2 regions of the Bacillus sp. 11C genome follow, and region 1 is predicted to be linked to the other one. Evidence: predicted binding sites of a transcription regulator. Region 1 holds the regulator's gene; the other holds the start of a gene.

The links. Region 1 encodes Rex, which represses fermentation and respiration genes when NADH is low (regulators of the CRP and FNR family bind a similar motif). Its sites were predicted from a motif close to TTGTGAAATATTTCACAA; they were not measured.
Positions count from the first base shown of each region.
Region 2: ACY3LV_RS00895 (YwiC-like family protein) is a predicted target of Rex. The motif match lies at 7,754-7,771, and genes of this name have one in related genera.

Region 1 is NZ_JBUPVZ010000009.1:589-16,055, forward strand. Features, by position in the region: gene thiL (thiamine-phosphate kinase) at 1-644, shown strand, start outside; gene tsaE (tRNA (adenosine(37)-N6)-threonylcarbamoyltransferase complex ATPase subunit type 1 TsaE) at 659-1,135, shown strand; gene tsaB (tRNA (adenosine(37)-N6)-threonylcarbamoyltransferase complex dimerization subunit type 1 TsaB) at 1,116-1,805, shown strand; gene rimI (ribosomal protein S18-alanine N-acetyltransferase) at 1,815-2,270, shown strand; gene tsaD (tRNA (adenosine(37)-N6)-threonylcarbamoyltransferase complex transferase subunit TsaD) at 2,263-3,303, shown strand; gene ACY3LV_RS13655 (ABC-F family ATP-binding cassette domain-containing protein) at 3,531-5,459, opposite strand; gene moaC (cyclic pyranopterin monophosphate synthase MoaC) at 5,585-6,097, shown strand; gene ACY3LV_RS13665 (redox-sensing transcriptional repressor Rex) at 6,094-6,741, shown strand; gene tatAY (sec-independent protein translocase protein TatAY) at 6,763-6,936, shown strand; gene tatC (twin-arginine translocase subunit TatC) at 6,943-7,707, shown strand; gene ACY3LV_RS13680 (YdiK family protein) at 7,747-7,938, opposite strand; gene ACY3LV_RS13685 (type II CAAX endopeptidase family protein) at 7,935-8,669, opposite strand; gene groES (co-chaperone GroES) at 8,907-9,191, shown strand; gene groL (chaperonin GroEL) at 9,238-10,875, shown strand; gene ACY3LV_RS13700 (glycoside hydrolase domain-containing protein) at 11,201-13,516, shown strand; gene ACY3LV_RS13705 (NB-ARC domain-containing protein) at 14,103-15,467, opposite strand, start outside.
Region 2 is NZ_JBUPVZ010000001.1:167,375-182,841, reverse strand. Features, by position in the region: gene ACY3LV_RS00940 (ATP-binding cassette domain-containing protein) at 1-617, opposite strand, end outside; gene albB (antilisterial bacteriocin subtilosin biosynthesis protein AlbB) at 614-775, opposite strand; partial or broken gene albA (subtilosin maturase AlbA) at 788-2,126, opposite strand; partial or broken gene ACY3LV_RS00925 (bacteriocin-like protein SboX) at 2,151-2,302, opposite strand; gene sboA (subtilosin A) at 2,259-2,390, opposite strand; gene ACY3LV_RS00915 (YwiB family protein) at 2,699-3,127, shown strand; gene argS (arginine--tRNA ligase) at 3,124-4,794, shown strand; gene narK (nitrate transporter NarK) at 4,929-6,116, shown strand; gene fnr (fumarate/nitrate reduction transcriptional regulator Fnr) at 6,216-6,932, shown strand; gene ACY3LV_RS00895 (YwiC-like family protein) at 6,965-7,684, opposite strand; gene ACY3LV_RS00890 (Crp/Fnr family transcriptional regulator) at 7,828-8,304, shown strand; gene ACY3LV_RS00885 (nitrate reductase subunit alpha) at 8,523-12,209, shown strand; gene narH (nitrate reductase subunit beta) at 12,199-13,662, shown strand; gene narJ (nitrate reductase molybdenum cofactor assembly chaperone) at 13,689-14,243, shown strand; gene narI (respiratory nitrate reductase subunit gamma) at 14,240-14,911, shown strand; gene ACY3LV_RS00865 (YitT family protein) at 15,049-15,467, shown strand, end outside.

The DNA of each region.
Region 1 (15,467 bases):
TATATCATATGGATTTGATTGGAGGCGATACAGTCTCTACCTCTGACAAATTAGTTGTCACAGTCACTGTAATCGGGGAAGTTGAAAAGGGACAGGCTTGTTTGCGCAGCTTGGCAAGACCGAATGATATTGTGTTTGTAACCGGTGAAATCGGTTCTTCTGCAGCTGGACTTTCTTTATTGTTAGAAGAGATTGATCTCCAAAACTCAGCTATTGAAGCGGATTACTTTATCAACAAGCATAAACGGCCTCAGCCGAGAGTAAGCATCGGCAGATTATGCTCGAATGTTCAGCGGGCAGCTTTAAATGATATTAGTGACGGATTAGCAAGTGAATTAAATGAGATTGCGGAAGCCAGCTGTGTTTCAATTGAAATCGATGAAAGCATGCTACCAGTCCATTCTGACTTGCCTAAGCTCCATCATAACTGGAAAGAGTGGGCTTTGTTTGGCGGTGAGGATTTTGAGCTGACAGGGACGGTTTCAAAGGAGGAATGGGAAGTGTTGAAGCAAGCGTGCGAAACACTTAAACTGCCCGTTACAAAGATTGGTCATGTCAGAGAAAAAACTGAATCCAACGTGATCCTAAAAACAAATAAAACATCAAAGATCATAGAAAAAAAAGGATATAATCATTTTAAATAAGACGGGTGACTCGTGTGAAGCAATTAAAGTGGAGAACTGTAAATCCTGAAGAAACAAAAGCGATTGCTAAGCTGACGGCATCGTTTGCTAAACCGGGAGACGTCCTGACATTAGAGGGCGATTTAGGGGCCGGAAAAACGACTTTTACGAAAGGTTTTGCGGAAGGACTTGGAATTACACGTGTTGTAAACAGTCCGACTTTTACAATTATAAAAGAATATAACGATGGCACACTTCCTCTTTATCATATGGATGTGTATAGAATGGAAGATGAAAGTGAAGATTTGGGACTTGACGAATATTTTCACGGACAAGGTGTCTGTCTCGTTGAATGGGCCCATTTAATTGAAGAGCAGATTCCGAAGGAGCGACTGCAGATTGTCATTAAAAGAGCTGGCGATGATGAGCGGGAAATTACCTTTACTGCTGACGGGAATCGGTATGAAATGCTTTGTGAGGAGATAAGTGGACATGACAATATTAGCAATTGACACATCAAATTATACGTTGGGCATTGCGCTGCTTCGAGAAGACACCGTCATAGCAGAACACATTACATATTTGAAAAAGAACCACTCTGTCAGAGCAATGCCTGCTGTTCATTCATTGCTGAAGGATTGTGATATGACACCGCAGGATCTTTCTAAAATTGTGGTTGCGAAAGGACCTGGTTCATACACAGGAGTCAGGATTGGCGTGACGCTCGCAAAAACGCTTGCCTGGTCTTTACACATTCCGATTACTGCTGTATCAAGCCTTGAGGCGCTTGCGGCAAATGGACGGCATTTTGACGGGCTGATCAGCCCTATCTTTGATGCCAGACGTGGACAGGTGTATACAGGTCTGTATGAATACAAAAACGGGCTTTTGGATCAAGTTGTTCCTGATCAAAATGTGATGCTGGCCGATTGGCTGGAGATGCTAAAAGAAAAAGAACGCCCTGTTTTGTTTTTAGGTCATGATACTTCCATTCACAAGCAGATGATAGAGGATGTGCTTGGACCAAAAGGGATGATTGGAGCTGCTGCTCAGCATAACCCGCGTCCTTCAGAATTGGGTTTTCTAGGGGCGGAAAAAGAAGCAGCTGATGTTCACGGCCTTGTCCCGGAATACTTGCGGCTGGCGGAAGCTGAAGCGAAATGGATTGAAAGTCAAAAGTAGGGTGATAGGATGAAAACAAAAGCAGCGGTCAGAAACATGCGGCATGATGATATTGATCACGTATACGAAATCGAAACATCCTCCTTTACGTCTCCGTGGACGAAGGATTCGTTTTATCATGAGCTGCTGGAAAATCCGTATGCTCATTATCTCGTGATTGAAAAGAACGGCCATGTTGCTGGGTATTGCGGGATTTGGATTGTGATGGACGATGCGCAAATTACGAATATCGCGATCAAACCGGAGTATCGCGGCCAGTTTTTAGGAGAAACGCTTTTTCGCTCAGCGATGGAACTGTGCAAAGAAAAAGACGCAAGGCGGCTTTCGCTTGAAGTGAGGGTTTCTAATCATCCTGCTCAAGGCTTATATAAAAAGTTCGGGATGCAGCCCGGCGGAATAAGAAAGAACTATTATACTGATAACGGGGAAGATGCGTTAATTATGTGGGTGACGATAAATGAGTGAGCAAAAAGAGACTTACGTATTAGGAATTGAAACAAGCTGTGATGAAACGGCGGCAGCAATTGTGAAAAACGGGAAAGAAATCATTTCGAACGTAGTGGCCTCTCAAATTGAAAGCCATAAGCGCTTTGGAGGCGTTGTTCCGGAAATTGCTTCAAGACATCATGTTGAGCAGATTACTTTGGTCATAGAAGAGGCTTTTCGTAAAGCTGACATGACGTATAGTGATATTGACGCGATTGCAGTAACTGAAGGTCCGGGACTTGTGGGAGCTCTTCTTATCGGAGTGAACGCTGCTAAAGCATTGAGCTTTGCGCATAACATTCCGTTAATTGGCGTCCATCATATAGCCGGTCATATATACGCGAATCGTCTTGTAGAAGAGATCGTGTTTCCGGCATTGGCATTGGTCGTTTCAGGGGGCCATACGGAATTGGTCTATATGAAGGAACACGGATCATTTGAAGTCATTGGGGAAACGCTCGATGATGCAGCGGGTGAAGCTTATGACAAGGTGGCGCGAACAATGGGACTGCCGTATCCGGGCGGACCGCAAATTGATAAGCTTGCTGAAAAAGGGAATGGCAATATTCCGCTTCCTCGGGCATGGCTTGAAGAAGGCTCTTACAATTTCAGCTTCAGCGGGTTGAAGTCTGCCGTGATCAATACGCTTCATAATGCGTCTCAAAAAGGACAAGAGATTGCTCCGGAAGATTTGTCTGCGAGTTTTCAAAATAGCGTAATTGATGTCTTGGTGACGAAAACGGCGCGTGCGGCAAAGGAATATGGTGTTAAACAGGTCCTTTTAGCTGGTGGAGTAGCTGCAAACAGAGGACTCAGAGCAGCACTAGAAAAGGAATTTGCACAGCATGAAGGGATTGCGCTTGTCATTCCTCCGTTAGCGTTGTGTACGGATAATGCTGCGATGATTGCTGCGGCTGGTACCATTGCTTTTGAGAAGGGGATTCGCGGTTCATATGATATGAATGGGCAGCCTGGCCTTGAATTGACTTCTTATCAAAGTCTCACGATATAAATGACGTGAGGCTTTTTATCTTTTATTAACAGATAATTCTCAATTTATCCACATGTCTGTGAGTAATTATGGAGATATAGATGGATAAAGGGCTGAAGACGCTGTTAATAAAGTGAATAAATTCAGAATATTTTGTGGATAATGTGTATAAAGCGCTTACTTTGTTTACTTAAAAGGTTATTTTCTGTGGATAAAAAGCACCTCTAAAAAGAGGTGCTTGACTTTTTTTAAGCTTCTTCTGTGGATAGTTCTTCCCATTCGGATAAAAGAATCTCCAGCTCCTGATTGAGTTTCTCGTTGTCTGCATGGATGTCTTGTACCTTTTCGTGATCTTTAAAGACTTCCGGGTCACAAAGCAATTCATCATTGCGGCTGATGTTTTCTTCAATGGTTTGAACAGTGGTTTCAATTTCTTCAATCCGACGGAGCCGTTGGCGTTCTTTCTTTTTCCATTCTTTTTCTTCTTCGTAGGAACGTTTGGAGTCAGACTTTACTGTAGCTGGCGTTTTTTCAGTTTCCTCTTGCTGATTCATTTTCTCCAGTTCAAGCTGTTCTGTTTTTTTCTCTGTATAATAATCGTAATCTCCCAGATATTCTTCTATATGGTTTGAAGAAAGCTCCAAGACTCTTGTGGCGATTCTGTTAATAAAATATCTGTCATGTGAGACAAATAACAGTGTGCCTGGATAATCAATCAGCGCGTTTTCGAGAACTTCTTTGCTATCTAAGTCCAGATGGTTTGTTGGTTCATCAAGGATGAGAAAATTTGCTTTTTGAAGCATCAGCTTAGCAAGGGCCACTCTTGCTTTTTCACCCCCGCTCAGTGAATGCACGGGTTTCAATACATCATCTCCGGAAAACAAGAAGTTCCCGAGACAAGTTCTGATTTCTTTTTCCGGAAGCCCGGGGTACTCATCCCACAGCTCATCAAGGACACGTTTGGAGGAAGTCAGCTCAGCCTGCTCTTGATCATAGTAGCCGACACTGACATTTGAGCCGTATGAGATCGTTCCTTGATCTGGCTTCAGGGTGTCCATTAATGTTTTCAGCAATGTCGATTTACCGATTCCGTTAGGGCCGACAAGCGCAGCGCTTTCTCCTCTTGTGAGCATAAAAGACACTTCTCTTAAAAGCGGCGGCTGGTTTTCATAGCTGATTGTGAGTTCCTGAACACGCAGGACTTCGTTTCCGCTTTGTTTTGTAATATCAAAATGAAAGTTTGCGGATTTTTCATCGCCAAGCGGTTTTGCCTTGACTTCCATTCGGTCAAGCTGCTTTCGGCGGCTTTGCGCTCTTTTTGTGGTAGAGGCTCTTGCCAGATTTCGGTCTACGAAGTCCTGGAGCTTTGCGATTTCATCCTGCTGCTTTTCATACACTTTAAGATCTTTTTCATATTGCACGGCTTTTTGGTCGAGATAAGCGCTGTAGTTGCCGTGATACTTTTTACTTTCAGCTCTAGATACCTCGTATACTTGGTTTACCACTTTGTCCAAAAAGTAGCGGTCATGAGAAACGATGAGAATGGCGCCTGAATAGCCCTGCAAATAATGTTCAAGCCAGGTTAGTGTATCAATATCGAGATGGTTTGTCGGCTCATCAAGAATGAGCAAATCAGGCTGTGTTAACAGAAGCTTGCCTAGGGCCAGTCTTGTTTTCTGGCCTCCGCTGAGGCTTTGCACCTGTGTAGAATCGTCAAAATGGCTGAAGCCGAGGCCATGCAGCACAGATCTGACATCCGCTTCATATTGATAGCCGCCTTTATCTTTGAAATCCTGCTGAAGCCGGTCATAGGTTTTCATGATGCTTTCCAATTCATCCGGATCAGCTGCCGCCATTTTTTCTTCCATAGCCCGCATTTCCTTTTCCATTGCTTTTAAGTGGTCAAAAACAGTCAGCAGCTCTTCTTTTATGGTAAGCTTAGAATCCAAGCCCGTATGCTGGGCGAGATATCCCATTGTAATATCTTTCGGTTTAATGACTTCGCCCTTTTCATACGATAGCTGGCCTGCGATAATTTTAAGCAACGTGGATTTTCCCGCGCCATTTCTACCTACAATGGCGATGCGATCACGATTTCTGACTTCCAGCTTTATATTGTTTAAAATAGTATCAGCACCAAATGATTTGGACAGCTGATTAACTTGTAAGATCATCATATTATTTCACCTCTGCTATAATAAGTTAAGTGTAGCTTATGAATCAGAAGTCAGCAAACAATACATTGGCCGAATAAGACATAGAGAAGAAAATAGTGTATGATCTTTTTAAGGAGAGTTTTAATATGAATGGATTTTCTCATTTTAATGAACAGGGAAGAGCCCAGATGGTGGATATAAGCGAAAAATCTTCGACTGTCCGTACTGCGGCGGCTGTTTCAAGCGTACACATGAAGAATGAAGTGTACGAGAAAATACAAAGTCACGATATCGGCAAAGGAGATGTACTGGCTGTTGCACAAGTGGCAGGCATTATGGCCGCAAAGCAAACGTCCAATATCATTCCGATGTGCCATCCGCTTTCACTGAGCGGAGTAGATATATCGTTTGACTGGAAAATAAAAGAAAAAGAAGTTATACTTCATATAAAAGCACAGGTCAAAACGAAAGGGAGTACAGGTGTGGAAATGGAAGCGCTCACTTCTGCATCGGTGTGCGCTCTTACCGTTTACGATATGTGCAAGGCCCTTGATAAGGGGATGGTCATCGGCCCTACTTTCTTGCTGGAAAAGACAGGCGGGAAAAACGGTGACTTTAAGAGAGAACTATCCGAGTATAATTTGGAGGACCAAAAATGAATAAGGATCAATCAAAAATTCCGCAGGCGACGGCAAAAAGGCTGCCGCTTTACTATCGCTTTTTAAAGAATCTGCATGCGTCAGGAAAACAGCGTGTATCTTCCGCTGAACTCAGTGATGCCGTAAAGGTTGATTCTGCCACGATTCGCAGGGATTTTTCCTATTTTGGAGCTCTTGGCAAAAAAGGATATGGATATAACGTGGATTATTTGCTGTCTTTTTTCCGCAAAACGCTTGATCAGGATGAGATGACAGACGTCATCTTGATTGGTGTCGGGAACTTGGGAACGGCATTTCTTCACTATAATTTCACAAAAAATAATAACACAAAAATTTCTATGGCTTTTGACATAAATGAGAGTAAAATAGGAACTGAGGTAGGCGGCGTGCCCGTCTATAACCTTAATGACCTTGAACAGTACGTAAAAAATGAATCAGTTGCCATTCTAACAGTGCCAGCAGTTGCTGCTCAGCCTATTACAGACAGATTAGTCGCGTTAGGAATCAAGGGTATTCTTAACTTTACGCCGGCCCGCTTGAATGTGCCGGAACACATTCGAATTCATCATATAGATTTAGCTGTAGAGCTTCAATCACTGGTTTATTTCTTGAAGCATTATTCAGTTTTGGAGGAAATCGAATAGAGGGAAAGGAGGAGCCCACATATGCCGATCGGTCCTGGAAGCCTTGCTGTTATCGCAATCGTTGCTTTAATTATCTTCGGTCCTAAAAAGCTGCCTGAACTGGGGAAAGCAGCGGGAGACACACTTCGTGAATTCAAAAACGCTACTAAAGGATTAACGAGTGATGAAGAGGAAAAAAAGAAAGAAGATCAGTAGGTTAGGGTGACACGAATGAATGTGAATCAAATGTCGCTGCTGGAGCATATTGCTGAGCTTCGAAAACGATTGCTGGTTGTGGCGCTGGCGTTTGTCGTTTTTTTCATCGCGGGATTTTTCTTAGCGAAGCCGATTATTGTGTATCTGCAAAAAACAGATGAAGCGAAGGAGCTTACGCTTAACGCGTTTAACCTGACAGATCCGCTTTTTGTGTTTATGCAGTTTGCGTTTATCATAGGCATTGTTCTGACCTCCCCGGTTATTCTTTATCAGCTTTGGGCTTTTGTGAGTCCAGGCCTCTATGAGAAAGAGCGAAAAGTAACGCTCGGTTACATTCCGATCTCTGTTTTGTTGTTTTTAGCGGGCTTATCTTTTTCGTATTATATTTTATTTCCTTTTGTTGTTGATTTTATGAAGCGAATCTCTCAGGACTTGAATGTCAATCAGGTGATCGGAATTAATGAGTATTTTCATTTTCTTCTGCAGCTGACAATTCCGTTCGGACTGTTGTTCCAAATGCCGGTCATTCTCATGTTTTTGACCAGGCTTGGAATTGTGACACCCATGTTCTTAGCGAAAATCAGAAAGTATGCGTATTTTGCGCTGCTTGTGATCGCTGCCCTGATTACTCCTCCTGAGCTTTTGTCTCATATGATGGTCACTGTTCCGCTGTTGATTTTATATGAAATCAGTATTTTTATATCGAAGGCCGCCTATCGGAAAGCGCAGAAAAGCAGCGCTTCCGATCAGGACGTGTCTTCCGGGCAATAATAAAAAAATCCATTTCTCATACGGAGAAATGGATTTTCTTTATTTCTGGTTCTTTTTGATTTTAAATGAAAAGGCGAACATCTTAAATGAAATGCTGATGTTGTAAGCGGCGAACACCATCAGCAGGATGGAGTAAAATGACCACATGCTGCCTGGCGAGCTTGCGGCAAGATAAGTAAAGATGCACCCTACGGCAAAATAGATCATTCCCCAAACTACCGGGTTTCTCATAGAAATAATCCTCCAATAATCAATTGCATTTGTGTGCTTTGCTGTTCAAGGTACTTCTGAACAGGTTCAAGCTGCATGATAACGACAAATGTATTCATCATGACATGGGCGAAAATCGGCACCCATATCCGTTTTGTCCTCGCATACAAGAAGGCAAAGGTAAAGCCCATAGCTGTATAAAGAAGAAGATGCTTCAAATCAGCGTGAACAATACCGAAAATAATCGAGCTAAGCAGTCCTGCAAAAAAGAAATTCGTTTTTTCGTAAAGCGCCCCGAAAATGATTTTTCTGAAGAGGATTTCTTCTAATATAGGCCCGACGATAGAAGAAACGATAATCATGAACGGGACTGCCTGAATGACTTTAAGAATGGCTTGTGTATTTTCTGATTCTCTTCCGATGCCGAATATATAATATTCAATAGAGCCTGCTATTCCTTGAGAGAAGAGGGCAATGAAAAAACCGGCTATCGCCCATAGGATAGAAAGCCCGACGGAGTCTTTCCGGCCGTTTCGCAACGTTGTCTTCGGAACCGTTCTCAGAATAAGCAGAACGACAATGAGACAGGCGATAAAGCTGATGACGGACCATAATCCTTGTGCGTGCAGCATGTTTTCCTTGGTAGGCTGTCCTCCGGCATAACCGAATCTAAAGAACAAGGGAATCGCAATTATGTAGGAAAACTGCATAATGATATATGTCAAAATAATAAACCAATACTGTTTTCTCAAATGGTATGTACTCCTTTGTTAAATGGGTTTCGTTGTCTACAGCTATTGTAACATAATCAGAACGGGGGTGAAAAAGCTAAGGGATAAGGGTGCTGAAAAGAATCATGTAAGCGTGAAAATTTTTTTATCTTATCACTTGAAATTGGAAGTGAGATTCTTTATTATAAGAATTGTGTTAGCACTCTTTAGTGTTGAGTGCTAAAATTACATATTCATACTATTGAGGAGGTTATTACATTGTTAAAGCCATTAGGTGATCGCGTTGTCATTGAACTCGTAGAATCTGAAGAAAAAACTGCCAGCGGAATTGTGTTGCCGGATTCTGCAAAAGAAAAACCGCAAGAAGGCAAAATCGTGGCAGCTGGTTCAGGTCGCGTGTTAGAAAGCGGAGAGCGCGTTGCTTTAGAAGTAAAAGAGGGCGACCGCATTATCTTCTCAAAATACGCAGGTACTGAAGTGAAATACGAAGGTACTGAATACTTAATCTTACGTGAAAGCGACATTTTAGCTGTTATCGGCTAATTCTTAAATAAACAAATACTTAAAAATTCGAGGAGGTTTTGTAAAAATGGCAAAAGATATTAAGTTTAGTGAAGAAGCTCGCCGCGCAATGCTTCGCGGTGTCGATGCACTTGCTGATGCTGTAAAAGTAACTTTAGGACCAAAAGGACGCAACGTGGTTCTAGAGAAAAAATTCGGTTCTCCGTTAATCACGAATGACGGTGTAACAATCGCTAAAGAAATCGAACTCGAAGACGCGTTTGAAAACATGGGTGCTAAGCTTGTTGCTGAAGTAGCCAGCAAAACAAACGACGTTGCCGGTGACGGTACAACAACTGCGACAGTTCTTGCGCAAGCAATGATCCGTGAAGGCCTTAAAAACGTAACAGCAGGCGCTAATCCTGTAGGCGTGCGTAAAGGTATGGAAAAAGCTGTAGCGGTTGCGATCGAAAACTTACAAGAAATTTCTAAGCCGATCGAAGGCAAAGAGTCTATCGCTCAGGTTGCTGCGATCTCTGCTGCTGATGAGGAAGTCGGAAGCCTTATCGCTGAAGCAATGGAGCGCGTAGGAAACGACGGCGTTATCACAATCGAAGAGTCTAAAGGCTTCACAACTGAGCTTGAAGTTGTTGAAGGTATGCAATTCGACCGTGGATATGCGTCTCCTTACATGGTAACTGACTCTGATAAGATGGAAGCGGTTCTCGACAATCCTTACATCTTAATCACAGACAAAAAAATCACAAACATTCAAGAAATCCTTCCTGTGCTTGAGCAGGTTGTTCAGCAAGGCAAACCATTGCTTCTGATCGCTGAGGATGTTGAAGGCGAAGCACTTGCAACACTTGTTGTGAACAAACTTCGCGGCACATTCAACGCAGTGGCTGTTAAAGCTCCTGGCTTTGGTGACCGCCGTAAAGCAATGCTTGAAGACATCGCTGTCCTTACTGGCGGAGAAGTCATCACAGAAGATCTTGGCCTTGACCTGAAATCGACTCAAATCACACAATTGGGACGTGCTTCTAAAGTTGTGGTTACAAAAGAAAACACAACAATCGTTGAAGGCGCTGGCGAAACAGACAAAATTTCTGCCCGCGTGACTCAAATCCGCGCTCAAGTGGAAGAAACAACTTCTGAATTCGACAGAGAAAAATTACAAGAGCGTCTTGCGAAACTTGCTGGCGGCGTAGCTGTCATCAAAGTCGGCGCTGCGACTGAAACTGAGCTGAAAGAGCGTAAACTTCGCATCGAAGACGCCCTGAACTCAACTCGTGCAGCTGTTGAAGAAGGCATCGTATCCGGCGGTGGTACAGCGCTTGTAAATGTATATAACAAAGTGGCGGCAGTTGAAGCTGAAGGTGATGCTCAAACAGGTATCAACATCGTGCTTCGCGCGCTTGAAGAGCCAATCCGTCAAATCGCACACAATGCTGGTCTTGAAGGATCTGTCATCGTTGAGCGCCTCAAAAACGAAAAAATCGGCGTAGGCTTCAACGCTGCAACTGGCGAATGGGTAAACATGATCGACAAAGGTATCGTTGACCCAACGAAAGTGACACGCTCTGCACTGCAAAACGCGGCTTCTGTAGCAGCAATGCTCTTAACAACTGAAGCTGTTGTCGCTGACAAACCAGAAGAGAATGCTGGCGGCGGTGCTGGTATGCCTGATATGGGCGGCATGGGCGGTATGGGTGGAATGATGTAATTAAACGGCGAAAACTCTTGATATATTAGGGGTTTTACCGTTTCTCATCACCCGAGTAGCTGGAAAAATAACAAAAAAATAACATTCATTGAGGATGCTTCCAAAAGTCTACTGGACTTTAGAGGAAGCATCCTTTTTATTATGAGGTGAAAAGTAGGTATATATTTTATTGTTGACTCCGCTTACCTTTTTCAATAATTGCATGGTATTAATTTAAAATGTCTTAATTTTTCATTTATAAGTGTTTTAATGCAAAAAAGCCTTTTGATGGAGTTTGTCATACGCTTGCCACCTAGATATGAATACTATAAAAGAGGTGACCATAATGGATGAAATGATTCAGAAAGTTCAACTATGGGTAAATGCTGCTTACTCTGGAAAGCCCGGCTTTGTTCCAGCTCCTGAAAGTGGGAAAACTGGTTGGTCCACGATGTATGCTTTAACTAGAGCTTTGCAAATTGAACTTGGAATCTCTACACCTGCTGATAATTTTGGACCAGGAACTGAAGCAGCGTACAAATCCTGGGGAGAAATGGAAATGGGGCGTATTCCTACTGATGACAAGGGAAAAAGAATCGTACTAATCCTTCAAGGAGCAATGTATTGTAAAGGTTACAATCCAACTGGATTTACAGGAACTTTTGGGGAAGGGACTAAAGCTGCAGTAATTAAATTACAAACTGATGCGGGACTGCCTATTCGTGACGGGAAAGTTTATTCCTATATATTTAAAGCATTTTTAACTATGGATGCTTATGTGCTCACATCTGGTGGTAATTCTAGAATTAGAGAAATGCAAAGAGATCTTAATTCAAAATATTACAAAACTTCTGGAGTCCAACCATGTGATGGTTACTACCAAAGAGGGACTAATAAAGCTTTAATATACGGTATTCAAACAGAAGAGGGAATTTCTTCCTCTCTACAAACGGGATCAATTGGGCCTTCTACGACCAACCTTTTACCAACTTTGAGCATAGGGAGTACTAATGCGAACTTTGTTAAGCTCCTTCAATATGCATTATATGTAAATAACTTTAATCCAGGAGATTTCAATGGCCAGTACAGTACACTATTAAAAAATGTAGTAAGTGAATTTCAACAATTTGTTAAGTTGCCAGCTGATGGAGTTACAGGAAAACAAACTTGGCTTTCTTTGTTGCAGAGTAAAGGAGATCCTAATCGTAAAGGAACAGCTTGTGATTGTATAACAGAAGTTACGTCTGCTAGAGCTAAAGCTTTAAAAAAAGCAGGCTATGAAACTATTGGTCGTTATCTTGTAGACATTCCAGGGGGATTGGAGAAAAAAATAAAACCTGGTGAATTAAAAACTATTTTTAATGCTGGTTTAACTGTTTTTCCGATATATCAAACTTATGGGAATAATTCAAGACATTTCAGTGAAGCACAAGGGAAAAGAGATGCTCAAGATGCTTTTACGGCTGCTAAAAATTATGGATTTAAAAATGGAACAACAATATATTTTGCCGTGGATTTTGACGCTTTAGGAGATGATATAACTAACAAAATACTTCCACACTTTAAGGGTATTAATGAACAAATGAAATATCTGGGGAACCGTTACAAAGTTGGAATATATGGAGCCCGGAATGTTTGCAGTCAAGTATCGGAGAAAGGGTGGGCAACAACCAGTTTTGTAAGTGATATGTCCACGGGATTTAGTGCAAATTTAGGCTACCCATTGCCAAAAAATTGGGCATTCGATCAAATTTCAACTATTAGTGTTGGTTCAGGAGACAGTAAAATTGAAATAGACAATAATATTAAGTCCGGACTTGATGATGGGGCTTCAAGTCTTGATTTCTCAACTGATCTCAATCAAGAGCTATATAAGCAATTATATGAAATTCAACTTTTAGGACTTCAATATACAAACAATGATATTAATCAAGCGAATAAGCTTACAACCAACTATTATCGTCGCAAAAGATATGAATCATTAATATGGACATTAACTTCTGGACAATTTGATAAAGACTTTGAGGAGCATATTATTAATGCTGTAGGAGAAAATAGTTTTGTCTATGCAACTGATCCCGTTTCAAAATCTGAAGTTATTGATTTTCCTCATCTTATGGCTACATTATCTGCTCTATTGTATGCGAATCTTCCGTTAGTTGGAACTACACAGCAAGATTTAGCAGGGTGGGGTGGTGATTTATTTACTGTTGCTGCAGATGTATATAAAAATAGAGATAAGTATAGTGGCGACAATGAAACAAGAACATATAAAGCTGCCTACGAATTGATTGGTACAAAATCATCGGCTGGTAACTTTGATAATTCGGATTTCCTTGGAGATATCGATGCTATTAACATCGCACAGATCTTATTAAATAATAACACTAAGCCAATTTTAAATGCAGTTCAAGAGTATTATAATAGTCTTGTTTTCTCAAGATATAAGCTATTTTATAAAAATAAATTTAATAGTAATGAAAATAACTTGAGACTGAATGCAAGAAATATCATGATTGGAGATAATCCTGATATTACAGCGGCGAGGGTAGCTCTGAGAGGTTCAATGCAAATGGAAGTCCCTTATTACACGGAAGAAGAGGGAGAAATTATTGCAAATGCTTTCGCTGATAAAATACTAGACCTTGTAGCAAGTGAATAGAAAATTTAGAGTAGAGTACCATACATTTCAAAAAATATGGTACTCTATATTTTAAGATCTCAAGAATATATAACAAATTATAAGTTCAATTTTCTTTTTGATTTAATGGAGGAAAATAGAAAGGGGGGGGACATGAGGAAATATTCAGGAACAGTGTCGCTTATCATCCTTTTATTCACATTGTGTTTTCTACCCCATATCCATTGGGCGCTTGGAATTCTAGGGATAGTTGTGGGGAGTATTCTAGCAATCAAAGCACCTAAAGGGATTAGTAAGTATATTTCTTTTTATATTCTAATACTTTGTATTCTTTTACTCTTATTTTTAATTGTAATGGGAATTTTGATGGCGGGTTTAGTGTAAAGAATAACAATCATCCATAAACAAAACATATGGAAACAATATTTTTAGTTAAAAATAAGTAATTGTATTTGTTTCTGTGAAATATTAATTTTTTTAAAAAAGTATCTCACCAATTTGCTGTACTGGTGAGACGCCTTTTTTATCATTATAAACAACAAGGGCATGTATATTTTAAAAGCTCATACCACTAGCTAGATTATAGTTGTCTTTTAAATGGCATTAATTAATTAAATCGCTCCACCTCACCCCGAATCCCAATCGCAGGCTCCCACGAATCAATCAAACGAATCGCCTTCTGATTAGATTCCATCGCTTTCGTTTTCTTTCCTTTACGATACAACAGCTGCGCCATCCCATAATAATAATAGATCAACTCAACCTGATTCTCGTTGTGTTTGTCATAAAGCATCTGCTCAAAGGCTTCTTCCGCTTTCTCAAACTGATCACACTTCACGTAAGCGACACCCAGATTGAAATAGGCTTCTATCGTTTTTTCGCCGCCGTACGTTGAGCTGATCTCATTTGCCGCTTCGTATAATTGAATGGCTTCTTCATCATGACCTCTCGCGAAGCTTAAGTCACCGCGAACCAGTAGTACCCTGTGTTGAATTGTAGGTGAAATCTGTTGATCTTCGATTTCATTTAAAATGGTTTCTGCTTTTTCCTGTTGCCCGGCTTTTAAAAACAGCCTCGATTGCAGTGCGAGTCCCCAAACTTTTAGATCATGAGCGTCGTGATCTGCCGCGTCCGATTGTTCAAGAATCTTCAGGCCGGCTTCTATTTGCTGAAGCGCTCCGTCTAAATCATTGACTTCCATCAGTGCCCAGCCTGCTGTGTCGATTCGGAAGTATGCTTCTCGTGTGTGTTTGCCTAATTGGTTGGCGGCGTTGGCGGCTTTGCACCCGTATTCGATTCGCAAGGGCAGGTTGATTCTGCTCAGAAAATGGCTGACGCGGGTGATGAGTTCGATTAGGAATTCTTTTTGTCTGGTTTCGCTTGCCCATTTGATGACCTTTAAGATATTTGGCCATTCTTGTTTCATTTGATCTAAATTCCGTCCCAACAGGTAGCTCCAATAGATAGAGTTGGGCTGTTCCCGCTTTAAATGGGTTTCGGCATACTCAATATAATAGTGAGCCCAGCGGCTGCGGGCTTCCTTTTCATATTCGTGATGTTCGGATAAGTACTGTTCTCCGTAAGCGACAACGGTTTGATGCGCTAAGTACTGTGTTCTTTCTTCGTTTCGTTCCGGCTGAATCAGAGCATATGCCCGCATTTGTTCAATTGCATAATGAAAACGACGGGCATTTAATCCGGCCGCTGCCGCCAGGCTTTTTTCATCTGGCGGCTTGCTGAAAAAGCATAGCACCTGCCATAGCTTTCGCGTATCTTCATTGCATCTGTCCCAGGTGCGGCCAAAGAGGAACGCAAACAATTCCAACAGAGAGTAGCCCGCTTTTCCAAGTTCATGAATCAGCTGCTGAGCGGGAATGTCATCGTCTGACATATAGGCGATGCTGAGTGCCATGGCTTTCGGGTTTCCGGCAGTCGCTGATATGAATTCGTTCTTCAGTTCAGACGATAGATG
Region 2 (15,467 bases), on a different contig from region 1:
TCACAAAATCTCTGCACAACATCGAGCAGATGGGAAGAAAACAAAATGGTTCCGCCTGCCTCACAGTACTCGCGCATTTTCTGATAAAAGACCTCTATCGATTCCACATCCAAACCGACGAGCGGCTCATCCAAAATAAACAGGGGAGCCCGCAGCAATAAGCCTGTCATCAACACAACCTTTTGCCTGTTTCCCAAGGACAGCTCCGAAATTCTCCTGTTGATGTATTTTGAAAAATGAAAGGCTTCAGCCAAATTGGTGAACTGCTGCTCTGAAAAATCCTTTTGATAAAGCGAATGGACGAAAGACACATAGTCCTTCGCCGTAATTTCTGTAAACAGCAACGGATAATCGGCGGCGAAGTAACGGTGAATCTTCAGTTGATCTGATGTTTTCTGCGGCATACCGGCCTCCGCTTCAATGCCGCACAGCGTAAAGCCCCCGCTGTAATTGCGGTTCACTCCTGTAAGTGTATTGATCAGTGTTGTTTTGCCGGCGCCGTTTACCCCAAGCAATCCGTAAACGGCGCCTTTTTCTAAGTGTAAATCCACGTGTTCTAAGATGACGTTGTCCCGTTCATACCAAACGGATACATCGTGTATATCCAAAATGCTCATCGCGAATCAGTCTTCCGCGCGCGCATCCCGAAAAGAATGGCAATCGCAATGAAGATCACCGTAAATAGATAATCGCTTTTGACAAAATAGACGACTGCGCCGATGACAAAGATAAATGAAAGGATATACAGTAAAATTCTTCTTTGTGCTGGTGACAAATCGTTTCCCTCCTAAATAAGCTGGACCACGTCTTCTAATTGTTCATTTTTCGCCCAAGAGCAAATGTTTTTCCGGTGATATTTGTTAGCGTTCAGCCCTTTTAAGTAACAGCCTCCGCAATAGCCGCTAAACGGGCATTTGTCTTTCATGCAATGCTCGCTGAACCGCGGCGCCTGCGCTTGCCACAGTTTATGGACGAGAGGGGAGTTAAAGATGCTTTCATATGAATCATGAAAAATATTTCCCAATGAAAATTCCTTCGGAAAGAGCGCGCATGGACGTACTTCTCCGAACGGGCTGATCACAATGGACTTCCAGCCAGCGCCGCAATTTGCCGCTCGTTTTCTCTCATAAGGAATAATCGGAATCAGTTCTTTAAACTCATCAATGACATGTTGCTCGTATTCCATAAATTTGCGGTGCTGCTCGGCATCTTTTGGCAATATCTCTGCCTCTTCCGAAATCATCAACCCAATTGTAAGAAAACGCCTTCGCCCCAAGATCCCGAACCTTTTGGGCCATATCGTGGATTTCCCACATGTTTTTTTCGAAAACGGACATGGCGACTCTGACAAATATACCGTGGTCACTCAACAATTTTATCGTTTTACAAGTTTGGGCAAAAGAGCCTTTTCTCCCTCTAAAGGAGTCATGGACCTCGGAGTTCACACTATCGAGAGAAATGCCGACAATGATTTTTTGCTTATACGCTTTCAAAAGCTCGAGGCTTTCTTTTCGCATGAGTGTTCCGTTCGTTAAGACAGCGACCTTTTTGAACCTTTTGCACACATAGTCAAGGATCTCATTGGCGTTCGGATGGACAAAAATTTCTCCGCCCGTGATTTCGCATGTCAATACACCGTTGTCAAACAGCATATCAGCCGTTTTCTTGAATTGCTCAATCGACACGGTGCCGAGCGCTTCCGGCGAGCTTTCCAAATAACAGTGGGCGCATTTCAAATTACAGCGGTGCGTCAGCTCAAAGGTGGCGTGCAGCGGCATCGGAAATTCGTTGCTTCCGCTCGTGGTGATGGTTTGGCTGCTGGGCCGATTTCCAAGCTGGATGACCTGCTTGTTGAGGAGCATGTTGAGCATGTCGTAATACCAGTCCTTATGGTCTTCCGGTGATTCATCGTACACTGCGCATTGATCCGCCAAAATCTGAGCAGCTGTTTTTTGCCCCTCCATTCGCATGCAAAGCTCGTAAGCTGTTTTGTTAAGATCCAAATATTCAAAGTCAGAAATGGAGACATTATCCCGCAAATAGTCGATTTCTAGCACGCCGCCCTCAGGAAGCTGGTGAACTCTTACACTTTCATTAATAAATGGAAATATTTGCTCTGTAAACAAAATACCATCCCCTATACATATGATTCAAATGAAAAACGATTTTGTATGTATAACTAAGAGGTATATTTTAGTTAAAAATTGTAATTTACTTAAAAAGGGCATAGCAGAAAGACTATGCCCTTTTGGAGAACCTTATCCCCATAGACCGAATAGACCTGTAGCACCGGCAATTTCAAAATCAGGGATAGGACCGTCCACTAGACAAACGGCTCCGATCGAGCATGTCGCACAACCTTTGTTTTCTACAATGACTGCTTTTTTCATCATTGGATCCTCCCTTTTTGTTTTTCTAGCAGATCTATGTTGTACTTTTATCATAAAACTAATAAATTACCAATTCAATACATATATATTGAAGAAAATGTGAAATAGAAACGGTAGATTTCGGAAAAGTGTAACATTTCCTAAAGGTAACTAATAATATGATTTTCTCTTCTATTAAGGAAATGCTTTTATGAGGTTTATCTTCAAATCTGATGAGCAATGATGGTAAGATAGAAGCAGTTGAAGTTTACAAACCGAATGATTATACTATTCAAGTCAAAGTGGAATGATGAAAAGGACGTGTCAAAATGAAGCAAGAGACACCGATAACACTCCATGTGAAGTCTGTGATCGGGGATGACGGAAACCAGGAAGTCATCGAATTCCGCACCACCGGATTTTACTATGTTAAACAAAATAAAGTGTATCTATCTTATTATGAAGAACACGACTTAGGCAAAGTAAAAACGATTGTGAAAGTAAGCGAAGGCGAAGTGCTGGTCATGAGGTCAGGCGCGGTCAAAATGAATCAGCGTTTCGTAACGGGAGCTTCCACAATTGCCAAATATAAAATGTCATTTGGTGAGCTTGAGCTGAAAACAAGCACAAAATCAATTCAATCTGATCTCGGTGAAGAAAAAGGCCGTATCAGCATCGCATATGACATGCATGTCGGAGACGAGCAGCAGCATTTACATCATATGACGATCACGTATGAGGGAGGAACTCAAGCATGAACATTGCGGAACAAATGAAGGACGTGCTGAAAGAAGAAATCAAAGCGGCCGTTCTGAAAGCGGGGCTGGCTGAAGAAAGCCAGATTCCGAATGTCGTTTTAGAAACACCGAAAGATAAAACACACGGCGATTATTCAACAAATATGGCGATGCAGCTGGCGAGAGTCGCAAAAAAAGCGCCGCGCCAAATCGCTGAAGAGATTGTCGCTCATTTTGATAAAGGAAAGGCTTCGATTGAAAAACTGGATATCGCCGGTCCGGGTTTTATCAATTTCTATATGAACAATCACTATTTAACGAAGTTGATTCCATCTGTGTTAAAAGCAGGGGAAGCGTACGGGGAAACGAATATCGGAAACGGTGAGCGAGTTCAGGTCGAATTCGTATCAGCGAATCCGACGGGAGACCTTCACCTTGGCCATGCGCGCGGTGCGGCTGTCGGCGATTCTTTGTGCAATGTGCTTTCAAAAGCGGGTTACGATGTGAGCCGCGAATACTACATTAACGATGCGGGAAATCAAATCAACAATCTTGCGCTTTCTGTTGAAGTCCGTTACTTTGAAGCGCTCGGCTTGGAAAAACCGATGCCGGAGGACGGCTACCGCGGCGAGGATATCATTGCGATCGGAAAGCGTCTCGCTGAGGAATACGGCGACCGTTTCGTTAATGAAGACGAAAGCGAACGCCTCGCGTTTTTCCGTGAATACGGTCTGAAATACGAGCTGGAAAAGCTTCGCAAGGACTTGGAAAACTTCCGTGTGCCGTTTGATGTGTGGTATTCCGAAACGTCACTGTATCAAAACGGAAAAATCGACAAGGCGCTTGAAGCGATCCGCGAAAAAGGCCATGTTTATGAAGAAGACGGTGCGACTTGGTTCCGCTCTACGACGTTTGGCGATGATAAAGACCGCGTATTGATCAAGAAGGACGGCACGTACACGTACCTTCTGCCTGATATCGCATACCATAAGGACAAGCTTGATCGCGGCTTTGATAAGCTGATCAACGTTTGGGGAGCCGATCACCACGGCTATATCCCGCGCATGAAAGCGGCGATCGAAGCGCTGGGCTATGAAAAAGGAACACTTGAAGTAGAAATCATTCAGCTCGTTCACCTTTACAAAAACGGCGAGAAAATGAAAATGAGCAAACGGACGGGTAAAGCGGTAACGATGCGCGATCTCATTGAAGAAGTCGGCTTGGATGCCGTGCGTTACTTCTTTGCAATGCGCAGTGCGGATACGCATATGGATTTTGACTTAGATCTAGCTGTATCAACATCTAACGAAAACCCTGTGTATTACGCGCAATACGCACATGCCCGTATTTGCAGCATGCTTCGCCAAGGGGAAGAGCAGGGACTAAAGCCGGCGGCAGATCTTGATTTCAGCCATATTCAATCAGAAAAAGAATATGACCTGCTGAAAACGATCGGCGGCTTCCCAGAGGCAGTGGCGGAAGCGGCGGAAAAACGAATTCCGCACCGTGTCACAAACTATATTTATGATCTGGCTTCTGCTCTGCACAGCTTCTACAACGCAGAGAAAGTCATCGATCCTGAATATGAAGAGAAGAGCCGCGCGCGCCTGGCTTTAATGAAGGCCACGCAAATTACGCTGAACAATGCGCTTCAGCTGATCGGCGTATCGGCTCCGGAAAAAATGTAATCATGATGAAAAGACAAAGTCTTCGGGCTTTGTCTTTTTTTTATATGTGAAACGTGTGATGTAATTCACAAACCTGTTTGCCGAGTTTTTGTATGATAGGACTGATTATTGAATCATTGAAAGGAGCAAGCCGAATGTTCAACCGTCAACATATTCAATTATCGTTACAGTCATTAAGCTTGGTGGCAGGGTTTATGGTTTGGGTGCTGATTTCATCACTCATTAGCCAAATCACATTAGATATTCATTTAAGCAAAGGCGAGATTTCTATAGTGACGGCGATTCCCGTGATCCTCGGGTCGCTTCTCCGCATTCCTTTAGGGTATTTAACGAATAGGTTTGGTGCGCGGCTGATGTTTATGATCAGCTTCATCCTGCTTTTGTTTCCGGTGTTTTGGATCAGTATCGCGGATTCTTTGTTTGATTTAATCGCAGGCGGTTTTTTCTTAGGGATCGGGGGGGCAGTATTCTCCATTGGGGTGACATCCCTTCCGAAGTATTATCCGAAAGAAAAGCACGGTTTCGTCAATGGAATTTACGGTGCCGGAAACATCGGAACCGCGATTACCACATTTGCGGCGCCGGTTATCGCCCAGACTGCGGGATGGAAAGCAACCGTGCAGATGTATATGGTTCTGCTGGCTGTTTTCGCATTGCTGCACGTTTTGTTTGGCGACCGGCATGAGAAGAAAGTAAATGTTTCCGTAAAAGCTCAAATCAAAACCGTTTACCGAAATCACGTCCTCTGGTTTCTAAGCCTGTTTTATTTTATTACGTTTGGCGCCTTTGTCGCCTTCACCATCTATCTCCCGAACTTTCTGGTAGCGCACTTTGGTCTTAATCCTGCGGACGCCGGTTTGCGGACGGCCGGCTTTATTGCCGTCTCCACGCTGCTCAGGCCTGTGGGCGGATTCTTGGCTGACAAATTGAGCCCGCTCCGCATCCTGATGTTCGTTTTTGCGGGACTTACATTATCAGGCATTATCTTATCGTTCTCGCCGACGATCGGCCTTTATACGTTTGGGTCAATAACGGTGGCGGTCTGCTCAGGTATAGGAAACGGAACCGTTTTTAAACTGGTGCCTTTCTATTTTTCAAAGCAAGCGGGGATTGCCAATGGTATTGTGTCTGCCATGGGGGGATTAGGCGGTTTTTTCCCTCCGCTGATATTGGCGAGTGTATTTCAGGCAACAGGCCAATACGCGATCGGCTTTATGGCGCTTTCGGAAGTGGCGTTAGCCAGCTTTGTCCTTGTCATTTGGATGTATTGGCAGGAAAGAATGAAAATGCACACGGAGAGAAACAGTCAGAGCGTCAGCTAACACTGGTCATTCACAAGATTGTTAGTTTTTTCTCGATGGGTGCAAAACAATTCACGTTACAATAAACATACGCAACGTGACTTTCTTCGAGGTGAGCTCATGAATTTTCTCTCTGTCCGACCATCTGATAGTGATCTTATTTCCAGCGATCTGCATGAATTGCTGGAATCGATCAGTACGAAAAGAAAAATGGAAAAACACACGTATTTGTTTCGGGAAGGAATGGATGCAGAAGAGCTATATCTTATTCAATCAGGACTCATTGAAATCGGCAAACTGACATCTGACGGAAAAGATCTGACCCTTAGAATCTGCCAAAAAAATGATATTGTCGGGGAATTAACACTTTTCACTGAAGAACCGAGATATATGCTCAGTGCAAAGGTGCTAGAGGATGGCGAGGTGCTCGTCATTAATAAAAACAAGCTGGAAAAGGAACTCATCCAAAACGGTGCTTTGACATTTGAATTTATGAAATGGATGAGCACCCACCTCCGGAAAATCCAGTCTAAAATCAGGGATCTGCTTCTTCACGGCAAAAAGGGGGCGCTCTACTCCACTCTTATCCGTTTATCGAACAGCTACGGGGTGGAACGAAGCGACGGCATTCTGATTAACATCGCGCTGACAAATCAAGATTTAGCAAAGTTTTGCGCGGCGGCAAGGGAAAGCGTCAACCGTATGCTCGGAGACCTCCGCAAACAAGGGGTGATTTCGATAGACGAATCCGGAAAAATTATTTTGCACAAGCGGGACTATTTACGATGCGAGATTGAGTGTGAAAATTGTCCGCTGGAGATTTGCAATATTGACTGAAAAAACCAAGGGCCGCCGGCGGTCCTTGGTTTTTATCTAGTGATAAACAAACACATGACGGCAAAAAAGAAGCAGGCATTCACGATTTCCAGAATGCCGATCGTTTTAACGGGCCAATCCCTTCCGTGAAAAAACCATGCCCGCAAACTGCTTGGGATAAAAGCAAGAAATGCCCATCCTGCTCCGAGAAGAGCGGATAAAAAGGGGAGCAGCAGATGATATCCCCAAGAACAGTATGCAAAAAACCTGTTCTTTCTCTCCCGGATCACCGACTTTACATAAAAAGAACTCCCGATAAAAAATAAAGCAGATTGCAAGAAAATAAACCAAGCCCAGCCGTCAAGGGTTCCCGCCCCCAGCCAGCAGCTCGCAAGCCCGCCTGAACAAAAGAACAAGACACCCGCAATATCATTCACTAGTGCTCGTTCGTTTTTTCGGCGGGCATAATACGTATGAATGAGAAAAAGCGGAAATAAAGAAACGCCAACCCAGATGAGCGCAGGCTTATAAAAGACAGGGATCATCAAAAAGCAGCAGGCCAGAACACCGTAATAACATATCCACTTTTGATAGGATTTAATCTGTTTCTTCTTCATGGCGAGTGTGATGGGGTAGACCATCAAGTAAAGGAAAAGCAAGCCTAGGAAAAGCGGAAGATGCCAGAAAACGGGACCTCCCTTGACCATCCCAAGCAAAAATGGAATCAGCAGCATCGCCCATGCGCCGTGCTGCTTCGGAATCAGTGCCTTCATCGAAATCCTCCTTTTTTATTTCATTATAAATACAGTCACTCTCCCGATAAGTGACATACATCATACAGGCTGTGAAATACATCACTGCTGTACAGGCTCAATCGAGTTACACTAAAGCTATCCTTAGCACAGGAGGCTTTCCTATGAATCAGTGTGACTATTTATTGTTTCTGAAACAACTCCCTATGTTTAATGAAGTGCCTCTATCCATTGTCGAAACTTTGCTGAAAAACGGGACGTTTATCGGCGGCTCATCTGATCTGGCTTCATCCTTTCTTCATTCTCAATCCGTTTATATTGTATTAAAAGGCAGTGTCCGTTTTATGGACAGCAGGCTCCCTGAAGGATCGAAAACCGTTGCGCTGTGGGAAAAAGGCGATGTGTTTCCGATTGATGAAAAAGGCGGGCTGTATTTATCGCCTTTTATCTCAGTCAATGCCTCTTCGGACATTCTTATTCTCAAAATCCCTTTTTATATATTTAAAAAAATGATGACTTACAACCCACAGCTGCAAATGAATTTTTTGGCGGTACTTCAGCAAAATGTCTTTTGTTCCTATCAACTATTTTTGCGTTATCTGCATACATCACAAGATAAAAACGCCGAGCCCGGTTCTTAAAAAGAACCGGTTTTTTTGATCTTTGAATGAAAAGCGGCTAATGACTCAGGCGTCCTGCCTGAACGCCGCCCTCATCACTTCCTGTGAAAGTCTGTTCCTTCTTCTCAGTGTGAACATTTTGTGAAAAAAGCAGAGTGTGTGACATAGTTCACAAGAAAACACGCTGTCTCTGTTTATAGTGAACTTAGCATCACCTGACTCGGAAGGAGTGAACGCTCATGAAGAAAAAGAAAATGAGTCCGTTGTTTAGGAGATTAAACTATTTCTCTCCTATCGAACACCATTCAAATAAACATAGCCAAACCACCCGCGAAGATCGCGATTGGGAGAATGTATACAGAAACAGATGGCAGTACGACAAAGTCGTGCGCTCCACCCACGGTGTCAACTGCACGGGGTCATGCAGCTGGAATATATATGTGAAAAACGGAATTGTCACGTGGGAAGGACAAAACTTGAATTATCCATCAACAGGCCCTGATATGCCTGATTTTGAACCGAGAGGCTGTCCGCGGGGGGCCAGTTTTTCTTGGTATATCTACAGCCCGCTCCGTGTGAAATATCCATACGTGCGCGGTGTGCTGATCAATTTATGGCGGGAAGCTCTGCAGGCTCATCAAAATCCATTGGAAGCCTGGAAATCAATCGTTGAAAACCCTGAAAAAGCGAAGTCTTATAAACAAGCAAGAGGGAAAGGCGGTTTTGTGCGCGCTGAATGGCCGGAGGTGCTGAAGCTGGTTTCAGCCTCTCTGCTCTATACAGTCATGAAATACGGTCCAGACCGGAATGTCGGCTTTTCTCCGATTCCGGCCATGTCCATGCTCAGCCACGCCTCAGGCTCCCGGTTTATGTCTTTAATCGGCGGCCCTATGCTCAGTTTTTATGATTGGTATGCGGATCTTCCTCCGGCATCCCCGCAAATTTGGGGTGACCAGACAGACGTTCCGGAAAGCAGTGATTGGTACAATTCAGGCTATATCATCACATGGGGCTCCAACGTTCCGTTAACAAGAACACCTGACGCGCATTTTTTGGCTGAGGCCCGCTATAAAGGCGCGAAGGTCATTTCGATCAGTCCGGATTTTGCGGAATCCTCAAAGTTCGCGGATGACTGGCTGAGTATCCGCCAAGGGACTGACGGGGCGCTTGCAATGGCCATGGGTCACGTCATTTTGCAGGAATTTTACGTGAACCAAGAGACAGAACGTTTCATTGACTATGCAAAGCAATACACGGATTTTCCATTTTTCGTCACCCTGTCGAAAGAAAATGGCGCATACACAGCGGGGCGGTTTCTGCATGCGAAGGACATTGGCCGCAAGGCAGAGCATGACCAGTGGAAGCCTGCGGTCTGGAATGAACAGACAAACACATTTGCCATACCGCAAGGAACAATGGGCTCCCGCTGGGACGGGCAGCAGAAATGGAACCTGCACATGATCGATGAAGAAACCGGGGAACCGATAGAACCCCGTCTCTCCGTACTCGGAATAGAGGACGAAATCGGCACGGTGCGCATCCCGTATTTTTCAGATGACGGAAACAAAGTGCTTAAGCGGGATCTTCCTATAAAAAAACTGAACCTGAACGGCGAAGAGGTTTGTGTCACGACCGTGTTTGACTTGATACTGGCCAACTATGGCGTGAACCGGGGCATCGGAGAACAATCAGCTGTCTCCTATGATGATCCTGAGCCGTTCACGCCTGCCTGGCAGGAAAAGATGACAGGAATCAAAAAAGAAGCCGTCATGAAGATTGCCAGAGAGTTTGCCCAAAATGCGATCGATACAGACGGCCGGTCCATGATTATCGTAGGAGCGGGGATTAACCACTGGTTCAACTCCGACACGATTTACCGGGCGGTGTTAAATCTTGTTTTACTGGTAGGCGCCCAAGGTGTAAACGGCGGAGGCTGGGCTCACTATGTGGGGCAGGAAAAGCTCCGCCCTGCTGAAGGGTGGCAGACGATTGCAAATGCAAAGGACTGGGAGGGCGTGCCCAAGCTGCAAAACGGCACCTCATTTTTCTACTTTGCAACAGACCAGTGGCGATACGAGGACCAGCCGATCAGTGACTTGGCTTCGCCGATCGCTGCGTCATCCCGCTACAAGCATCATGCCGATTACAATGTGCTGGCAGCGCGATTAGGGTGGCTGCCGTCTTATCCGACATTCAATCAAAACGGAATTGACCTATACAAAGAAGCTGAACAAGCGGGGGCAGCAATACCTGAAGACGTTGGGGCGTACGTGGCCTCACAGCTTCAAGAGAAAAAGCTGAAATTCGCGATTGAAGATCCAGACAATGAAGCCAATTTCCCGAGGAATCTCTTCGTATGGCGGGCAAATCTGATTTCGAGTTCAGGAAAAGGGCATGAATATTTTCTCAAGCATCTGCTGGGGACGACAAATGGATTAATGAATGACGACAGCGACAGCATCCGCCCTGAAGAAATCAAATGGCGGGAGCAGGCACCGGAAGGTAAACTCGACTTGTTAATCAATCTTGATTTTCGAATGGCTGGTACGGCACTTTATTCTGATATCGTACTGCCGGCGGCGACATGGTATGAAAAACACGATCTCAGCAGCACAGATATGCACCCGTTCATTCATCCTTTCGCTCCGGCCATCTCGGCCCCGTGGGAATCGAAGTCAGACTGGGATATTTTCAAAGTACTGTCAAAAGCCGTTTCAGATTTGGCAGAAGAAGTCGATATGGAGCCGGTGAAAGAAGTGGTCGCGACGCCGCTCCTTCACGACACCATGCAGGAACTGGCCCAGCCGTTCGGCAAAATCAATGACTGGAGCAAGGGCGAATGCAAAGCCATTCCGGGAAAAACGATGCCGAACATCCATGTTGTTGAGCGGGACTATAAACAAATTTTCGCCAAAATGACAGCGCTGGGTCCTCAAGCCGCCCTAAAACCGAGCGGAACAAAAGGGATGAGCTGGTCGATAGCCGATGAATATGAATCACTCAAAAAGAGACTGGGAGAAATCACAACGGACAGCGTTGCCAAGGGATGTCCGAATATAAGTGAAGCGAAGCAGGCGGCAGAGGCAGTTTTAACCTTATCATCCACTTCAAATGGAAAAGTCGCTGTGAAAGCCTGGGAATCACTTGAAAACATCACAAACCTGAAGCTGAAAGACCTGGCGGAAGAACGAGAGGAAGAATGCTTTACGTTCGAACAAATTACAGCTCAGCCAAAAACGGTCATCACGTCTCCGGCATTTACCGGCTCGGAAAAAGGGGGACGCAGGTACTCGCCGTTTACGACAAACGTAGAAAAATTAATCCCGTGGCGAACACTGACCGGCAGACAATCTTATTATGTCGATCATGAACTGATGATGGAATTCGGTGAAACGATGGCAACATTTAAACCGATCCTCCAACATCGTCCGTTTCTAAGCAAGCGGCCAGATCAAGAGGGCAAAGAAATCGTCCTTAATTATTTGACACCGCATAATAAATGGTCCGTCCACAGCATGTATTTTGATTCTTTACCGATGCTGACGCTGTTCCGCGGCGGGCCGACCGTGTGGATGAATAAAGATGATGCTGAGGACACGGATATCAAGGACAACGATTGGATTGAATGCTTCAACCGAAATGGCGTTGTCGTCGCGAGAGCGGTTCTGTCTCACCGGATTCCTAAAGGAATGGCGTTTATGCACCATGCCCAAGACCGCCACATCAACGTACCCGGCACAAAACTGACGAATAACCGCGGAGGCACCCATAACAGCCCGACAAGGATTCACGTCAAGCCGACACAGATGATCGGGGGCTATGCCCAGCTCAGCTACGGCTTTAACTATTACGGTCCAACAGGGAATCAGCGCGACCTGAATGTCGTCATCCGCAAGCTGAAGGAGGTCGATTGGCTTGAAGATTAAAGCGCAAATCGGTATGGTCATGAACTTGGATAAATGCATCGGCTGCCACACGTGCAGCGTCACCTGCAAAAACACGTGGACAAACCGTGCCGGTGCGGAATATATGTACTTCAATAATGTAGAAACAAAGCCGGGCATCGGCTACCCGAAGCAATGGGAAGACCAGGACAAATATAAAGGCGGCTGGACATTGAAAAAAGGAAAGCTCGAGCTGAAATCCGGCCCGAAAACGAATCGGCTTGCAGGCCTTTTCTATAATCCAAACCAGCCGTCGATTGATGATTACTATGAACCTTGGAACTATGATTATGAAACATTAACAAACAGCCCGCAGAAAAAACACCAGCCGGTGGCGCGCCCGAAATCGTCGCTGACGGGGGATTTCATGAATATCGAATGGGGCCCGAACTGGGAGGATGACCTCGCAGGCGGCCATATTACAGGGCTTGAAGATCCAAACGTGCAAAAGATGGAGGAATCAATCAAAACAGAATTCGATGAGGTCTTTATGATGTATCTGCCGCGTATTTGTGAGCACTGCATCAACCCGGCGTGCGTGTCTTCTTGTCCATCGGGCGCCATGTACAAACGCGAGGAGGACGGCATTGTGCTTGTGGATCAAAACGCGTGCCGTTCATGGCGATATTGCGTCTCATCCTGCCCTTATAAAAAAGTTTATTTTAACTGGCAAACGAACAAAGCTGAAAAATGCACCCTCTGCTTTCCGCGCCTGGAGGCTGGACTGCCGACCATCTGCTCCGAGACGTGTGTAGGCAGAATCCGCTACCTCGGCGTCATGCTGTATGACGCGGACAAAGTGGAGGAAGCGGCATCTGTTGAAAATGAAAAGGATCTCTACCATTCCCAATTGGACGTTTTTCTGGATCCGAATGATCCTGAGGTTGCCAAGCTGGCAAAAGAACAAGGCATCCCGGCTGAATGGATAGAGGCTGCTCAGCAATCGCCGATCTATAAAATGATCATTGACTGGAAGATTGCGCTGCCGCTTCACCCTGAGTACCGCACATTGCCGATGGTTTGGTACATTCCGCCGCTGAGCCCGATTATGAATCTCTTTGAAGGAAAAGGCAGCCAGCAATCTGCGGAAGATATTTTTCCGGCTATCGACCAAATGAGAATTCCGATTGACTATTTGGCGCAGCTTTTAACGGCTGGTGATACGGATCATATTCGGTCAACGTTAAAGAAAATGTCTGTCATGCGGCAGTATATGAGAGCGGTCCAGACGAATAAATCCATCGACCCGGCACTGATCTCCAGCGTCGGCTTAACAGAACAGCAAATTGAAGACATGTATCGGCTGCTTGCGATCGCAAAATATGATGATCGCTTTGTGATTCCAAGCAGCCACCGAGAAGAAGTGTCTGATTTATACGCTGAACAAGGGAGCTGCGGCTTATCATTTTCAGGCGGCCCCGGCTCTTGTTTTTAATTTTTAGATAAACGAGGTGTAACTAGATGAACACCATAGACCGGCAAATCACGTTCTCCGCTCTTTCTTGTCTTCTGTCTTATCCAGACGAAGAGTGGAGAGCCGAGCTTCCCGATTGGAAGGCTCTTACCCATGAAATTGGCAACCGGAAAATCCGGGAGCTGCTGCTGCACTTTTTCGAGGCGTCAGCCAGCTTTTCTCATGAAGCGCTAATTGAACACTATGTCTATACGTTCGACTTCGGGAAAAAAACGAATATGTACGTCACCTACTTTAACTCAGGCGAGCAAAGGGAACGCGGTATTGAATTGCTGCATTTAAAAAACACCTACCAGCAATCCGGTTTCCTGCCGACAGACAAAGAGCTGCCTGATTATCTCCCGCTTATGCTGGAATTTGCCGCGGTTGCGGAGATTGAAGCTGCGAATAGCGTGTTTGAAAAATATTTGTCCAATGTGAGGGAGCTGGCAACCCGCCTCGAAAAAAATGACAGTATCTATGCGGAGCTGTTGCACGTGCTGCTGGCCGCGCTGGAAAACATCGGCGTACGTGAAGGCGTTGAAGGGGCTGTTCAGCCATGAGCGGGCAGATCCTGTGGGGCGTGATGCCATACATTGTCATGACGATCTTCATCGGCGGCCATATTTACCGCTATCAGCATGACCAATTTGGCTGGACGGCGAAATCAAGCGAGCTGTTAGAAAAGAAAAAACTTGCGGCAGGCAGCACCCTTTTTCACTGGGGCATGCTGTGCGTTATCGGCGGGCATGTCATGGGCATTCTGATCCCGGAAGCCGTGTACGCTTCCATTGGCATTTCAGAGCATGTGTATCACAAAATGGCGATTGGCGCGGGCCTGCCTGCCGGAATCGCGGCATGTACCGGACTTTTCATCCTGACGTACAGAAGGCTGTTTGACAAAAGAATCCGCAAAACGAGCTCGCCATCGGATATCCTTACGCTTATTCTGCTGCTGTTTATGATGCTGTCGGGTCTTGCCGCCACATTTCTCAACATTGATTCGAAAGGATTTGACTACCGGACAACAGTCGGACCGTGGTTCAGGGAGATCTTTTTGTTCAGGCCTGACGCCTCTTTGATGGAGAATGTCCCGCTATGGTTTAAGCTTCATATCATCATCGGATACGTCGTTTTTATCCTGTGGCCGTTTACGAGACTGGTTCATGTGTTCAGTCTCCCGCTCAAATATCTGACACGAAGCTTTGTCGTGTATCGGAAACGCTCGTGAAAATCCCCCTTGAAAGAGGGGGATTTTTTGAAAACATAAAAACATAAGATGTTTTCTGCCAAGGTAATGGCTGGGCGGCCGGGTATCCTGTTATGTTTGTAGGTGGAAATGACATCATCTAAAAAGGAGAGTGAAGAATGAAACGAATTTTACTCATTTTAACTGCTTGTCTTATGACAAGCGCCGGAGTCCTGACACTCAGACATTCTCACGTATTAACCGGCGGCACAGCCGGATTGTCACTAAGCCTGTCATACTTGTTTCATTCCTCGTTTGCCATGATCTTCTTTCTGGTCAATATTCCGTTTTATGTATTTTCTCTCATCAGAATGGGCATCAAATTCACCTTATCCACTGTATTTGCAGTCACAGCGCTGACTCTGTTTACAAGCGCGGATCATTGGCTGCCGTCTGTCTCATTTTCACTGCTTGCCGGGGCGATTTGCGGCGGGACGCTGATCGGGTTTGGCTTGTCGCTCATGTTTTATCATCAGGCATCGCTCGGGGGTGCCAATATCCTCGCTTTATTTCTGCAAAAGCGCTACGGATGGAATCC